DNA from 2 places in the Kitasatospora sp. NPDC057738 genome. Region 2 is predicted to be linked to the other one. Evidence: riboswitches for the same ligand, from Rfam matches in the RefSeq annotation. Region 2 holds a riboswitch; the other holds the start of a gene.
What was found. A riboswitch is a leader RNA that binds a small molecule or an ion and turns the genes downstream of it on or off. The one in region 2 is predicted to bind cobalamin.
Positions count from the first base shown of each region.

Region 1 (7,544 bases), on a different contig from region 2:
TCTGGCGGCGAACCGGGGCGACGAGCACGGCGAGATCGTCCAGAGCTACAACCTGGCGCAGGCGCTGATCGCCGACGGCCGCGCGCAGGAGGCGCTGGCCCGGCTGGCCGAGGCCACCGCGCAGGCCGAGCGGACGCGGGACGAGGACATGCTGATGAAGCTGCCGCTGGTCCGCGCCCGGGCCCACCGGGCGCTCGGGCAGCCGGAGCTCGCCGCCGTCCACGCGGGCGACTGCGCCCGGCGGGCCGAGGAGCGCGGCCAGTACGCGAAGGAGGCGCAGGCCCACACCCTGCTGCTCGCCCTCGCCGAGGAACTGGACGACGCGGAGCTCGCGGAGCGCAGCCGGGCGCGGCTGCGGGAGCTGCCGGAGTAGCGCCCTTCTCAGGGGCCGGTACGGAAGGACACCCGGGTGCGGTGCTCGCCGGTGCGGACGGTGAGGCCGTGCCGGGGGAGGCCGGCCGGGTCGCCGCCGTCGGCGAGCCAGCAGGCCACGGCGGAGCCGAGCAGCAGCGGGTCGACGGTGGGGTCGGGGCAGGTCCAGTCCGGTTCGGCGCGGGCCTCCAGCAGCAGGCCGGCGCGCAGTCGGAGCAGGTGGCGGGCCGGGCCGAGGGCGGCCACCGCGACGGCGAGGCCGGGGAGTTCGGCGGCGGAGTCGGCGAGCCAGCGGGCGGCGGGGCGTTCGGCGTGCACCTCGGTGCGGGCCAGGACCTCGGCGGTGTAGCGCAGGGCGTCGCCCGGGTGCTCGTCGGTGAGGGCGTGGAAGCCGCGCGGGGCGTGGTCGGGCGGGTCGAAGGGGTAGCGCCGCAGGCTGACCTCGGTGCCCTCGCTCCGGCCCTCGACGTCGTAGGCGGTGGGCCGGTCGACGGTGCCCGGGCACGGGGCCGGCCTGGGGTAGGGCGGCAGGGCCGGTTCGTCCCCGGGCTCGTCCAGCCCGGCCAGGAAGGAGTGCAGCAGCGGGCGCAGCAGCCGGGCGGATTCGCCGCGGTGGGCGAGCGAGCGGTCGGTGATCGCGCTCAGGTCGGCCGGGTCCCGGGCGAGGGCCTGTTCGACCTGGGCGGCGAGGTCCCCGTCCGGGTCGAGGACGGGCGCTGCCTGGCCGAAGGCGTAGCCGGGGGAGCGGGGGTCGAGTTCGGCGGCGCCGGTGGCGACGAGCAGGGTGCGGTGGTTCAGGGCGGCGCCGTAGACGGTGACCGAGCCGTGGTCGCCGATCACGCAGTCGGCGGCGACGAGCGCGGCCTGCCAGCCCTGGTGGGGCGGGATCAGGCGCAGGCCCATCCGGCGGGCGTCGTCGAGCAGCGCCTCGGGGTCGTGGCGGCTCCACACGTTGGGGTGCAGGACGACGGCGACCGTGTACTCGTCGGCGGGGAGCCGGCGGACCAGCCGCCGGGGGAGGTCCGGGCGGCGGCCGAACAAGGAGTGCTCGCTCCAGGTGGAGCTGACGACGACGAGCCGTCGGCCGCCGGTGGCGCCGAGTGCGGCGCGGTAGCCGTCGCGGGAGCGCCGGCTGCCGAGCATCCGGTCGAAGCAGGGGTCGCCGACCACCCGGGCGACGTCCAGCGCCTCGGGGCAGGAGACCCGCAGCCGGTCCAGCTGCTCGGGGTGGGAGAGGCCGAGGACGTCCACGAACACCCGTCCGCGGTGGGTGAGTTCGTTGCGGGACAGACCGGCGGCGGTGACCGTGTCGCCGGTGGACTCGGTGACCAGCCGGTTGTAGCCGACGCCGTGCGGGAGGACGACGAGGCGGGCGTCCAGCCGGTGCATGGAGGAGTGGACGGCGCAGGCGACGGCCAGGTCGAAGCGGCGGCTGACGGCGTCCTCCCAGTCCAGCACGGTGAAGCCGGGCAGGCCGTGCAGGTACTCGTCCAGGGCGCGGTCGGCGAAGGCGGAGCCGGGGTTGACGGTGAAGTACCGGTCGATGCCGTCCGGGTTCAGCAGGGTCAGGACGTCCAGGACCCGGGTGGCCGAGGTGAGGGTGCGGGCGACCGCCAGCACGCGGGCCCTGACCGGTCGGGTGTTCCACCGGTCGGCGGGCCAGGCGTGGGGGCGGGACGGCACGTCATGATCGTACTCATCCGCTCCGGCCGCGGCGCGGTTCCGGGGCCGGGCCAGTGGGTCAGCCCGTGGCCGCGGTGGGCTCGTGGTGTTCACCGGCGGCGCACTCGTCGAGGAGGGGGCGCATGGCCTCGTCCACGAGCTGGTAGCGCACCACGCGCCCGTCCCGGTCGCCGGTGACCACGCCGGCCGTGCGGAGCAGCCGCAGGGCCTGGGAGACGGCGGGGTCGCGCATGCCGGTGGCGACCGCGAGGTCGGTGACGGCGAGCGGCCCGGCCCGGTGGAGGGCGAGCAGCAGGGCGAGCCGGCCGGGGTCGGCGAGCAGGGAGAACCGCTCGGCCCAGGACCGGACGTGGGCCGGGTCGCCGATCGCGGCGATGGCCTCGCAGACCCGGTGCCCGTCGATGGTGCGGTGGCCCGCGCGGTCGGCCGGTACGAGATGCATGCGGACATTCTCGCAGGCGGCGGTCTGTGATCCTGGACACCTGCGCAGGTGCGCAACCTTGCACGGGTCGGGGCGTGACCCCTACGGTGTTCCCCGCCGTGGTGCTCGGGAAGACCGGTGACGGACCCTCAGGGGTCCCAGCCCGGAGCGGCCCTCGCCACTGTGATCGGGTCGTTCCTCCGTCCGCGGAGGAACGTCGTCCGTACCCATGGAGCCACTGGGCGCCTCGTGCGCTTGGGAAGGCGGGTGCGGGTGTCCCGTCAGCCAGGAGACCGGCCACGGCATCTCACGAGGTTTTCCACGAGGTGCTGGAGCGTGATCCGCAGATGACCCTGCCCGAAACCGTTGCCGCCGGGGCCGAACCGGCCCCCTCCGCGCTGCCCAGCTTCCAGTGGCGGCGCGAGGACACCGTCCGTACCGCCGGGCTGATGGCGGTGATCGTGGCCATGCACGTGGTGGCCTTCGGCACGCTGATCTTCCTGGTCGCACCCGAGAAGTACGCGGTCGGTACCCAGGTCTTCGGGGTGGGCCTGGGTATCACCGCGTACACCCTCGGGATGCGGCACGCCTTCGACGCCGACCACATCGCGGTGATCGACAACACCACCAGAAAGCTGATGGCGGACGGCAAGCGGCCGGTCTCGGTGGGCTTCTGGTTCGCCCTCGGGCACTCCTCGATGGTGGTGCTGATGGCCGCCCTGGTGGCGGGCGGCGCGCAGCTGGCGAACACCCTGATGGACGACGAGTCGGCCACCCACAAGTGGCTCGGCGTGATCGGGACGACCACCTCCGGCGTGTTCCTCTACCTGATCGGCGCGCTCAACCTGGCGGCGCTGCTCGGCATCCTCAGGGTGTTCCGCTCGATGCGGGCCGGGAAGTTCGACGAGAAGGAGCTGGAGGCGCACCTCGACTCGCGCGGCTTCATGGCCCGGGTGCTGAACCGGGCGACCCGTTCGATCACCCGGCCCGGGCAGATGTTCCCGGTGGGCATGGTGCTGGGGCTGGGCTTCGACACCGCGACCGAGGTCACCCTGATGGTGATGGCCGGCTCGGGCGCCGCCTCCGGGCTGCCCTGGTACGCGATCGTCTGCCTGCCGCTGCTGTTCGCGGCCGGGATGAGCCTGTTCGACACCCTGGACGGGACGTTCATGAACTTCGCGTACCAGTGGGCCTTCGCCAACCCGGTGCGGAAGGTGTACTACAACCTGACCATCACCGGTCTGTCGATCGCGGTGGCCTTCGTCATCGGCACCATCGAGCTGGTCGGGGTGCTGCACGAGAAGCTCGATCTGACCGACCCGGTCACCGGCTTCATCGCCGACATCTCACTGGACAACGTCGGCTACGCCATCGCCGGGCTGTTCGTGGTCGTCTGGGCGATCGCGATCGGGTACTGGAAGCTCGCCGGGGTCGAGAAGCGCTGGGCGCCCGAGGGCTCCTGAGCCATCCGGCCGCGAGCAGCGGCCTGCCCGCGCACGCCGGAACGGCGCCTCCCCGCGGTGGGGAGGCGCCGTGCGCGTTCCGGGGGGCCTGGTGCGCCCCGGGCCGGCGCTCCTCACGGAAGTCGACGTGCCGGCCGGCGACCGGGTCGCACTCGCACAGGACCGGAAGTGACATATCCGTGACGGAGCGTAGCGGCCGGTAGGAGTCCGAGGGGCCGCCGGGGGTGCGGGGCCCCCTCGGCGGCACGCTGCGTGGGGGGCGGGGTGAGGGCCCGAGGGGGACGGTGCCGCGGTCGCGCAGGGGGGCGCGCAAGGGGTATTGGGGGTTCTGCCGGGGGTGCTCGGCGGGCGCTTCGGGCCGGGGGTTCGTAGGCTCGACGCATGGCGGATGCGTACGCGGGGCGGCGGGAGCGGGTGAGGGAGCACTGCAGTGCGGCCGGGGCCGATGCTGCGCTGATCACCCGCGCGGCGAACGTGCGGTACCTGACGGGCTGCGCGCCCTGCGGGGCGAGCCTGCTGCTGACCAGGGAGCGGGCGCTGCTCGCGCTGCCGGACGACCTGCCGCCGGACGACTCCGGGGAGCACCTGATCGCCCCGGACGTCACCCGGCTGCCGGTGGCGGCCGGGTCGGACTCCGCGCTGGCCGTCGCGGCCGTCGCCGCGCGGTCCGGGGTGTCGGGACTGGCGGTGGAGGAGCACGACCTGACCGTCACCCGGCACCGGGCGGTGGGGGGCCTGACCGAGGGGGCCCGGCTGGTGGACCTCGCCCAGACGGTCGAGCGGCTGCGGGTGGTCAAGGACGAGCACGAGATCGCCGACCTGCGGATCGCCGCCGAGATCGCCGACCAGGCGCTGGGCGAGCTGCTGGAGTCGATCCTGGTCGGCCGCACCGAGCGGCACCTGGCGATGGAGCTGGAGCGCCGGATGATCGACCACGGCGCCGACCGGGCCGCCTTCCCGGTCTCGGTCGGCACCGGCAGCCACTCCGGCCAGGCCGCCCACCAGCCCACCGACCGCCGGGTGGAGGAGGGCGACTTCCTGACCGTGGTGATGGGCGCCCAGTACCGCGGCTACGGCGTCTCCACCGCCCGCACCTTCGTGATCGGCGCGGCCCCCGCGCCCTGGCAGGTGGAGCTGCACCGGCTGGTCTTCCGGGCCCAGCGGGCCGGGCGGGAGGCGCTCGGACCGGGCGTGGAGCAGTGCGTGCCCGACCGGGCCGCCCGGCAGGTCCTGGAGGCGGCCGGCCACACCGAGGCCTCCCCGCACCCGGTGGGCCACGGCGTCGGGCTGGAGATCCGGGAGGCGCCGCGCCTCGGTCCGTCGGACATGGGTAAACTGGACAGCCGCGTGCCGGTCACCGTCGGTCCGGGGGTCCACCTCCCGGGCAGGGGCGGCGTCCGGATCGAGGACACGCTCGTCGTGCGCCCCCTCGAAGAGGGCGGGCCCGAGCTGCTCACCATCACCACCAAGGAGCTCCTCGCCCTGTGACCGCGGCCCCCCGGGGGCCGTGGGAGGCAGGACGCAATCCCTTGGTTCCTTGACAGCTATACAGGAGTTAGTGCGCCCGTGGCTTCCACGAACGATCTCAAGAACGGCATGGTCCTCAAGCTGGAGGGCGGCAAGCTCTGGTCCGTCGTCGAGTTCCAGCACGTCAAGCCCGGCAAGGGCCCGGCCTTCGTGCGTACCAAGCTCAAGGAGGTCCTGACCGGCAAGGTCGTCGACAAGACCTTCAACGCGGGCACCAAGGTCGAGACCGCCAACGTCGACAAGCGCGGCATGCAGTTCTCGTACAAGGACGGCGAGAACTTCGTGTTCATGGACATGGACACCTACGACCAGCTGACCATCGAGCCGTCGGTCGTCGGCGACGCCGCCAAGTACCTGCTGGAGGGCTTCGAGGCCCTCGTCGCGCAGAACGAGGGCTCGGTCCTCTACATCGAGCTCCCGGCCGCGGTCGAGCTGACCATCGCCGAGACCGAGCCGGGCGTCCAGGGCGACCGCTCCACCGGTGGCACCAAGCCGGCCACCCTGGAGACCGGCGCCGAGATCCAGGTGCCGCTCTTCGTCACCAAGGGTGAGAAGGTCAAGGTCGACACCCGCGACGGCAGCTACCTCGGCCGGGTGAAGTAAGTCCGTGTCGGCCGCACGCAGCAAGGCCCGCACCAGGGCCTTCCAGATCCTCTTCGAGGCCGACCACCGCGGGGTCGACCCGCAGCAGGTCCTCGCCGACTGGGTGGCCCGCGCCCGCGAGCCCAGGCCCGACGAGGGCACCCCGCAGGTCGGTGAGTACACCATGGAGCTCATCGAGGGGTACGTCCAGCACGCTCGTCGCATCGACGACCTGATCGAGCAGTACTCCGTCGGCTGGTCGCTCGACCGGATGCCGATCGTGGACCGCAACGTCCTGCGGCTCGGTGCCTACGAGCTGATCTGGGAGGACGGCGTCCCGGACGCCGTCGTCCTGGACGAGGCCGTCGAGATCGCCAAGGAGTTCTCCACGGACGACTCCCCGGCCTTCGTCAACGGCATGCTCGCCCGCTTCCTGGAGCTGAAGCCGAGCATCCGCCGGTAGACAGGTGGACGTCGTGGACGGCCGTCGGACCCGAACAGGTGTCCGGCGGCCGTTCCGCGTTTCACCCGGTCGGCGTAGGGTGGGGCCCTACTTGTCAGTAACTTGACGTCCGGAACCACGCGTGAAGGGCAGGTCCCCCCAGATGACCACCGCGATCCGCAGCGAGTTCGACCAGGGCATCGCCCTGACCAGGCACCCCGAGGAGGCCGGCCGCTACGACGCCGAGCTCGGCGCCGGCTGGCAGATCGGCGGCGGGGTGAACGGCGGACTGCTGCTCGCGGTGGCCGGACACGCGCTGTCGCTGGAGCACGGCACCCACCCGGACCCGGTGTCGATCAGCGGTTACTACCTGTCCGCCTCCACCCCCGGCCCGGCCACCGTCCGCACCGAGGTGCTGCGCACCGGCCGCGGCCTGTCCACCGGCACCGCCTCGCTCAGCCAGGACGGCGTCGAGCGGCTGCGGGTGGTGGCCAGCCACGGCGACCTCGCCACCGCCGACGGCGAGGTGCGCACCAGTGCGCGGCCGCCGCAGCTGCCGCCGCCGGACCAGTGCGTCGGCGTCGAGCACGCGCCCAAGGAGCTGATCGCCCAGGCCGCCCTGCTGGAGCGGTTCGACCTGCGGCTGGACCCGGCCACCATCGGTTGGGCGCTCGGGCAGCCCTCCGGCAACGGGCGGATCCAGGGCTGGTTCCGGCTCGCCGACGGCCGCGAGCCCGACCCGCTGCTGCTCCTGCTGGTCGCCGACGCGCTGCCGCCGGTCACCTTCGACCTCGGCATGCCGGGCTGGGCGCCCACCATCGAGCTGACCGTCCACCTGCGCGCCAGGCCCGTGCCCGGCTGGTTGCGGGTCACCCACGCGACCCGCAACCTGGCCGGCGGCTACTTCGAGGAGGACGCGGAGGTCTGGGACGAGTCCGGCCGCCTGGTCGCGCAGTCCCGCCAGCTGGCCCGGGCGCCCCGGGCCTGACCCGGCGGCCCCGCATTACCGGTGGTTACATTCCTGTGACACGCCGTACGTGTGCGGCGCGCGCGG
Region 1 is NZ_JBHVJT010000034.1:65,066-72,609, forward strand. It holds gene ACFVGO_RS20045 (AAA family ATPase) at 1-373, shown strand, start outside; gene ACFVGO_RS20050 (hypothetical protein) at 382-2,055, opposite strand; gene ACFVGO_RS20055 (metalloregulator ArsR/SmtB family transcription factor) at 2,114-2,497, opposite strand; cobalamin riboswitch at 2,580-2,793, shown strand; gene ACFVGO_RS20060 (HoxN/HupN/NixA family nickel/cobalt transporter) at 2,824-3,939, shown strand; gene ACFVGO_RS20065 (aminopeptidase P family protein) at 4,321-5,427, shown strand; gene efp (elongation factor P) at 5,506-6,069, shown strand; gene nusB (transcription antitermination factor NusB) at 6,074-6,511, shown strand; gene ACFVGO_RS20080 (thioesterase family protein) at 6,654-7,478, shown strand.
Region 1: it holds a riboswitch for cobalamin, as region 2 does, so the genes downstream of both, ACFVGO_RS20060 (HoxN/HupN/NixA family nickel/cobalt transporter) here and ACFVGO_RS27420 (prenyltransferase/squalene oxidase repeat-containing protein) in region 2, are expected to answer to the same signal.

Region 2 (7,544 bases):
GCGTTGCCCGGCGCGCAACCGCCGGGCCCGGGCGACGCGTTGGACGCTCTGCACCAGCTGCGGCGCGACGCTCAGCGACACCGTCACGGCGACGCCCAGCTCGTACAGCGCACCCGGCAGGACCCGCAGCGCCCGCTTGGGGTTGGCCAGGGTGTTGGCCGCCCCGATGCAGCAGATCAGGCAGGCCAGCCGCAGCCCGTCGAAGGCCGCCGAGAGCGTGGCCTCCAGGGAGACCGGGCCGCCGATCCGGATGCCCGCGTACCAGGCGGGGGTGGGGATGTGCGGCAGGGAGAAGAGCAGGTGGTCGTGCGGGGTGATGCCGGTGGCGAAGACGCAGCGGAAGACCACCCGGATCGCCACCACGGTCAGGGCCACCCACAGGTAGTAGCCGAAGCCGCGCGCCCACGGGGCTTCGCTGCGGCGGGCCGTCACCACATAGCCGAGCACGGCGAGGACGAGCAGGAGCAGCAGCGGGTTGGTGGTGCGGCTGGCCGCCGTCGCCAGGGCGAGCGCCCAGGCCCACCAGGCCAGCGGGTGCAGGTTCCGCGGGACGCGCCCGCTCCCCGCCGCCCGCCCGGGGACGGACTGCGGGGAAGAGCCGGCGACGGCCTTGTCGAGCGTGGTCACCGGATCACTCGGCCCGTCGGCGGCGCCGCCGCGCCGCGATCACGGTGGCCGCCCCGAGCACCACGACGAGGACGACCGCGACCACGGCGGGGACCATCGAGCCGGAGTCGTGCGGGGCGTCGGCCACCGGGTCGGCGTTCACCACTCCGCCGGGTACGGCGGGGGCGGGCGTCGGCGCGGCCACGGCGGACTGCTCCGTCGGCCGGTCGCTCGGCGTGTCCGTGGGCAGCGCGGTGGGCGGCTCGACCGGTACCGGTGTCGCGGGCACCGGCGTCGACTCGGGCGCACCCGGCGGGGTGATGCCGTCCTCGGGGGTGCCGGCCGTGCCGGGGGGCGTGCCGGGCGCGGGCGGACGGGCTCCGCCCGCCGGGGGCTTGGTGGGAGCCGGGGCCCGACCGGTACCGGAGCCACCGGTCGTGCCGGTGGACCCGCCGGAGCCGCTGCCGGAACCGCTGCCGCCGGTCGTCCCGGCACCGCCACTCGTCGACCCGCTGCCGGAACCGCCCGAGGCACCGCCGGAGCCGCCCGCGGTGCCCTGACCCGGGTCGGCCGGCTGCCCACCGGGGCTGGAGTCGCGCGCCCGGACACTGTCGGGCGAGAAGGTCGGGCGGCCCTCGGTGCCCTCGATGTCGGTGCCGCCGAAGATCCACAGGTCGACGCTGCCCGGCTTCGGCTGGTAGAGCATCGCGCCGAGCTGGCTGTACGACCAGGTGTTCTGGCCCGGGTCGGCGTGCCAGTACGACCAGTAGGCGGTGGCCGGGGGCGTCAGGACGCACTTCTCCTGGTCCGGGGTCGGGTACTGCTTGCCGCCCTGGAACCCGCTGTAGCCGATCCGGCAGATGAAGGCCGGGCCGTCGTGGCCGGTGCCGGTGGTCTTCCAGCCGCCCTGGTTGAGCAGGGTGTAACCGGTGGTGGGAGTGGTGCCGCAGGAGCGCAGCAGCGGCCCGCCCCACTTGCTGAAGTCCACGGCGAGCACGACACCGGAGGTGGTGGTGCACTGGTCCATCGGCAGCGGCGCCGCGGACGCCGGGGCGGTGCCCACGGCAACACCCCCGAACGCGACGGCCAGCGTCGTGGCGGCTGCGCCCGGCAGCCGGCCGAAGCGCCGGATCACCGGTGACGCCCCGGGCCCGAGGCGGTGCGACGGCGGGCGGCCAGGACGGCCGCGGCGCCGAGCACGGTCAGCAGACCGGCGGCCCCCGTCAGTGCGAGTGCTTCGCTCCCCGTGGCCGCAAGGCCGCCGGTACCGGACCGCCCGGCACCGGCACTGATGGGAACACCACCGCCGACCGGGCCACCGGCGAGCGGGGCGTCGGACGGACGGGTGGTCGAGCCGTCACCGGGACCGGGCGCGACGGAGGTCGGGGACGTCGTCGCGGTCCGCGTGCCGGTGCCCGTCGGGGTCGGCGTACCGGTCGCGGTCGCGGTGCCCGTGGGCGTGCCGGTCGGTGTCCCCGTGGGAGTCCCCGTGGGCGTTCCGGTCGGCGTCCCCGTGGGAGTCGGCGTCGGCGTACCCCCGAGGTTGCGGCTCAGCGTGCCGAAGGAGATCCCGGTGGCGCCGCCGAGCACCTGTGTGGAGGCACGGACGTCCGAGCCCTGCTGGCCGCCCGAGGCGACGTTGAACCCGCCGTCGCCGTTCTGCTGCCCGGCGAGGAAGTCGAGCGCCTTGGCGATCTGTGCACCGTGGATCGACCGACGGAGCGTCATGCCCTGGATCGCGAGCGCGGCCGAGTTGGTGGAGTCTCCGGCCGCGCCGGGGAATCCGCCGTCGGGGAGCTGCCGCGCGGCCAGCCAGGTGGTCCCCCTGTCGACCGCCTGCGCCGCCTCGTCGCCCGGAACCAGGGCCAGGGCCATGACGGCCATCGCCGTACTGTCCACATCCGAGTCGCCGGTGGCCGGGATCAGGCTCGGCCAGGAGCCGTCCGGGTGCTGCAGGCCCTTCAGGTAGGCGATCGCAGGGGCTGCGCCGGCGGCGTCGCCGGCCCGGAGCTGGGCCATGACGGCGAGCGCCTGGGAGAACACCGAGGTCGCGTAGACGTAGTTGCCGGGGGCGGCGCAGCCGGTGTTCGCGTCGGCCTTGGTGCACACCATCGCGGCGAGGGCGGCGATCAGGTCGCGGCCGCCGAAGGCGCGCGGGTCGCGGCCCACGACCTCGGCGAGCAGCGCCTCCTTGCCGATGGACCCGCCGCCGGCGTACTCGGTGCCGATGGCCGTCCAGTCGTTGACGGTGCGCTCGCTCGCGTCCTTGCCCTGCTGGTCCAGGAAGTCGACGATCCGGCGCAGCGCGGCGTCGTCGGTGCCGGTGGCGGCCAGGGCGTAGGCGCCGTCGATGGTCAGGCCGAAGTCGGCGAAGGCCGGGAACCCCTCGTAGTAGTGACCGTCGATCAGCCGGGCCGGGTCGGTGAGGTAGGCGCTCCCCTTCGCGGCGTCGGGCTTCCTCCCGGCGGGCGTGGTCGGGGGCGTGGTGGTCGGCGTGGTCGGCGGGGTGGTGGCGCCGTCCGGGTTGTGCCGGACGCTGGTGAGGTCGGTGCCGGTCAGGGCCAGGATGGCCTGTTCGGTGGCGGCGGCGTCCGGGTCGGTGGTCGACTCGTCGGGGCCGAAGCCGCCGTCCTTGCCCTGCCGGGCGGCGAGCCAGGCGGTGGCGGCGGCCTGTCGGGCGCCCTGGCCGGTGGCCCGGAAGGCCTGGGCGGCGCTCGCGGTGCTGGTGGTGTCGCCGGGGGCGCCGGCGTAGGGAAGGAGGGAGCCGTCGGGCTGCTGGCTCGCCGCGAGCCGGTCGGCGGCCTTCTCGGCGGCCGCCTCGTAGCCGGGGGCCGTGCGCAGGGCGAGGACGGCGATCGCGGTGGTGAGCGGGTCGGACTCGCAGTGGTCACCCGCGACGATCATCGAGCCGGCCATGCCGCCGTCGTCGCACTGGAGGACCGTGAACCGGGCGAGTGCCGGGGCGGGTGGGGTGATGCCGGCGCGCTGGAGCGCGATGACCCCGAGGGACTGGACCCAGGGCGAGGCCGCGCCGAGGAAGTCCCCGGCGGCGGTGCACTTCCCGTTCTCCCCGGCTGCCGTGCAGACGTGGTCGGTGAGCGCGGCAAGCGGGTCCCGCCCGCCGAAGGTGCGGGGGTCGCGGCCGGTGCTCTCGGCGACGAGGGCCAGCAGGGCGGCGGCTCTGGTGTCGGGTGCGCCGGCGGGGCCGTCGGGGTACAGGAAGGCATCGATGTGGTCGGCGAGGAAGCCGACCACCTTGCGCAGTGCCGGGTCCTGCGTTCCGGCGGCGGCGAGTGCGACGGCGGTGAGGGCGGTCCGGGGGTAGTCCGGCCCCGGGGCGGCCCAGTTCTCCATGTGGTCGCCGCCGACGAGCTGACCGGCCAGCCAGGCGGCCGCGGCGGCCGGATCACCGATGGGGGACGGCGTGCCGGTGGGGCTCGGCGTCCCCGGGGACGTGGCGGACGGCGAGGCGCTCGCGGAGGGGGACGAGGAAGGCGAAGGGGACGCCGAGGAGCCACCGTTCTTCGCGCGGACCGAGTCCGGGGTGAAGTCCGGCGCCCCGCTGGTGCCCCCGATGTCGGTGCCGCCGTACACCCAGGCCTCGACCTCGCCGGGCTTGGGCTGCTGCGTGCCGGCGCCGAACCGGCTGTAGGACCAGGTCTGTTGGCCGGGTGCGGCGATCCAGTACGACCAGTACGCGGTGGCCTGCGGGGTGTTGACGCACGGCTCCTCGGCCGGAGTCGGGTACTGGACACCGCCGTTGAAGGTCCCGGTGCCGAGTCGGCAGATGAAGGCGGGCCCGTCGCGCTCGGTGCCGGTCGTGGTGAATCCCGCGTTGTGCAGCAGGTTCATCCCCGTCGTCGGGTGGGCGTCACAGCCCCGGACGACCCCGCCGCCCCAGTGGCTGAAGTCGACGGCGACGATCGCGCCCGTCGTCGCCGTGCACTGCTCGATCGGATCGGCTGCCGCGGAGCCGGGGTGGCCCAGCAGGACGGTTCCTCCCGCGGCCACTGCGACGGCCGTGGTGATCAGAAGCGAGCCCAGTTCTCTGCTTCTGTGACGCGTAGGACTGCTGCTGACCCTCACCGGCGACTCCCCGATCGGTCGTCGGGGTCCCACGGCGCAGCCGACGGCTCTCCCCGGCACGGGGCGCCGTCGCGACCGCGTCGTAGTCCACGACGACGCATGTACTCATGAACAAGGCCCCGGCGCAGGCATTCCGGCTCACCGGCCCTTGCGGGCGGGTCTACGGTTGCGGGTCAGCGCCGGAATCGGACCGGCTTCCCCTGACTGCCGAGGACTAAAAAGCGGTTCATCACACCATGTGCTCGGAGTCGTCGTCAACGAGTCGTCATGTCACTTTCGCCACCTCGTAGATCCGTTCACGGGTGCGGTAACGTCCGCGGTGGCCGAGCGGGGGAATCCGGTGCGAATCCGGAGCTGACGCGCAGCGGTGTGGGGCGGTGGTTGCACCGGCCCCGAGCCCGAATGCCCGCGCGGTCGTGCAGCACCAGCACCAGCCCGCCCACGCGATCCGGGCGGCCGCCGCCCCGTACCACCGCGCTCTCGGACGAGCGCTGGGGTCCCGGGGCAGGACCGGCGCGCCCGTCACCCCAAGGAGCCCGTTCCGTGTCCGTTCCCGCGCACTCGCGCTTCGTCTCCTCACGCCTCGCTTCCGCGGCGACCGTCTCGATGGCCGCCTGCGCCCTCCTGATGTCGGCCGTCCCTGCGCACGCCACCGCCTCGCCGAGCCAGATAGCCACCTCCAGGACCACCGGCGTCACGTACCTCAAGTCCCTCCAGGCCGCCGACGGCAGTTACGTCACCGGCGGCGGGCTCTCCAACGAGTGGGCCTTCAGCGCGCTCGCCGCCGCCGGCACCGCCGCGGCCGATGTCGCCCCTGGCGGTGACACGAGCAAGAACGCGCGCCTGGTCTACCGCAACCAGCTCGCCGCGAGCAGTTGGCCGAGCACCTCGCCGGTCGTCACCGACTACGAGCGTGGCATCCTCAACTCCTACGCGGCCGGCATCGACCCCGCGCGGATCGGCCCGGGCCGCAACCTCGTGGCCGACCTCGCCGCCTACTGGCAGACCGCCGAACCCGGCTACTACGGCCCGTCCGCGAACTTCAACGGGACCGTCTTCGGCCTGCTCGCCCTCGGCGGCGCCAAGACCCGGAGCGGCGGACAACGCGTCCCGCAGTCCCTGCTGAACGCCTCGGTCGCGACCGTGCGCGCCAACCAGCACAACGACGGCGGCTGGAACTACAGCAAGGCCGCCGGCGACCCGACCGCGCTCGCCCAGGGCAGCGACATCGACATGACCGGTGCCGCCATGGCCTCCCTGTGTGTCGGCGGCGTCCCGGGCACCGACGCCGCGATCGTGGCCGCGAAGAACTTCCTCAAGGGCAAGCTCGCCTCCTCCGGCGCCTTCAACGCCATGTTCGGCGTCAACACCGACTCCAACGGCTGGGCCGTGTCCGGCCTCAACGCCTGCGGCATCAACCCCCAGGGCACCGACTTCACCAGCGGCACCGGCAAGACCCCGGTCGACTTCCTCGTCGCCCAGCAGTTCAAGCCCGGTGGCGGCTTCAAGTACCTGCCCACCGACACCTCCCCGTCCCCGTACGCCTCCGTCGACGGCCTGCGCGCCGTCGCCGGCGCCGGGTTCACCGCCACCCCGCCGGCGCCGACCACCGCGGGCGAACCCGCCTGGGCCGCCACCACCGGCTTCACCGCGGGTACGGCCGCCCGGCTCGCACTGGTCGTCGACGACGGCACCAGCAACCTCAAGGTCTGCGCCGTCACCCTCACCCCCACCGGCACCACCACGACCCTCGGCGACGTCCTCGACGCGGCGGCCACCGCCACTCCGAGCGGCTGCGTCACCTCCGTCACCCCGTCCACCGGCGGCGGCACCGTCACCGCGCTCAACGGCACCGCGAACAGCGGCTCCTCCACCTGGCAGGTCGGCCTGGACGGCGCCACCGCCACCGCCGCCACCCGGGCCACCACCGTCCACCTCGGCGACACCGTCTCGCTGAGCTACGGCAGCTGATCAACCGACAGGGCGAAGCCGCGGCGGCAGTCCCGCGGCGGCCGTGCGTGCTCGGCTGCGGCGGTCGGCAGCGTACTGCTGCACGACCACCTCGTCCGGCGCCGGCGGGCACCTCACGCCCGACCCCTGTGCCCCGGCCTCCCTCGTCGGGGAGGCCGGGGCGTCGACGTGTACGGGCAGGCGGGTCAGGGAGCGGTGATGCCGGGTTGGGCGCCGGCGCCGAAGGACCAGCCCTCGACGTCGCCGGGGGCCGGGTTGTAGCTGCCCGCGCCGAGGCCGCTGTACGACCAGGGGCCGCCGTGCTGGGCGTGCCAGTACGACCAGTAGGCGCTGCCGGTGGGGTTGGTGCAGGTTGTCGGCAGGCTGTTGACGGTGCAGACGAAACCCGGGAAGCGCGGGTGGAAGGCGTAGCTGAATCCGGCGCCGGTCAGCGCGGCCAGGCCGCTGGCCGGGTCGCCGAGCGCACAGCCGGTCTGGATGCCGCCGCCGACAGCGGTGAAGTCGACCACGACCGTGACGCCGGTGGTCCCGCCGCAAGCGGCGGCCCGAGCCTGCGGGGCCTGGACGGCGGAGACGCCGAGCAGACCGGCGGTGAGGGCGGCGGCCGCGGCGATCGAGCCGAGCGTACGGCGGACCGGGCGCGCCGGAGTGAGGGTGTCGCTCATCGGTGAACTCCTCCTGGTTTCGGGCGTGTTCAGTACGCGGCCGGGGCCGGGCAGGCCAGGGTGGGCGCGTCCGGGCGGGCCCCGGCGGCGGAGAGCGTGGCGAGCGGGGTGCCGGCGAGGCCGAGGACGGCCTGCGCGGTGGCCCGGGCGCCGTTGCCCGCGTTGAAGCCGGAGGCGTCGTAGGCGACCGCACCGCGCACGGCAGGGTCGGCCGAG
Region 2 is NZ_JBHVJT010000057.1:4,992-12,535, forward strand. It holds gene ACFVGO_RS27410 (CbiQ family ECF transporter T component) at 1-540, opposite strand, end outside; gene ACFVGO_RS27415 (hypothetical protein) at 632-1,669, opposite strand; gene ACFVGO_RS27420 (prenyltransferase/squalene oxidase repeat-containing protein) at 1,738-4,617, opposite strand; cobalamin riboswitch at 4,798-4,939, opposite strand; cobalamin riboswitch at 5,023-5,100, shown strand; gene ACFVGO_RS27425 (hypothetical protein) at 5,299-6,663, shown strand; gene ACFVGO_RS27430 (flagellar hook-length control protein FliK) at 6,849-7,328, opposite strand; gene ACFVGO_RS27435 (prenyltransferase/squalene oxidase repeat-containing protein) at 7,358-7,544, opposite strand, start outside.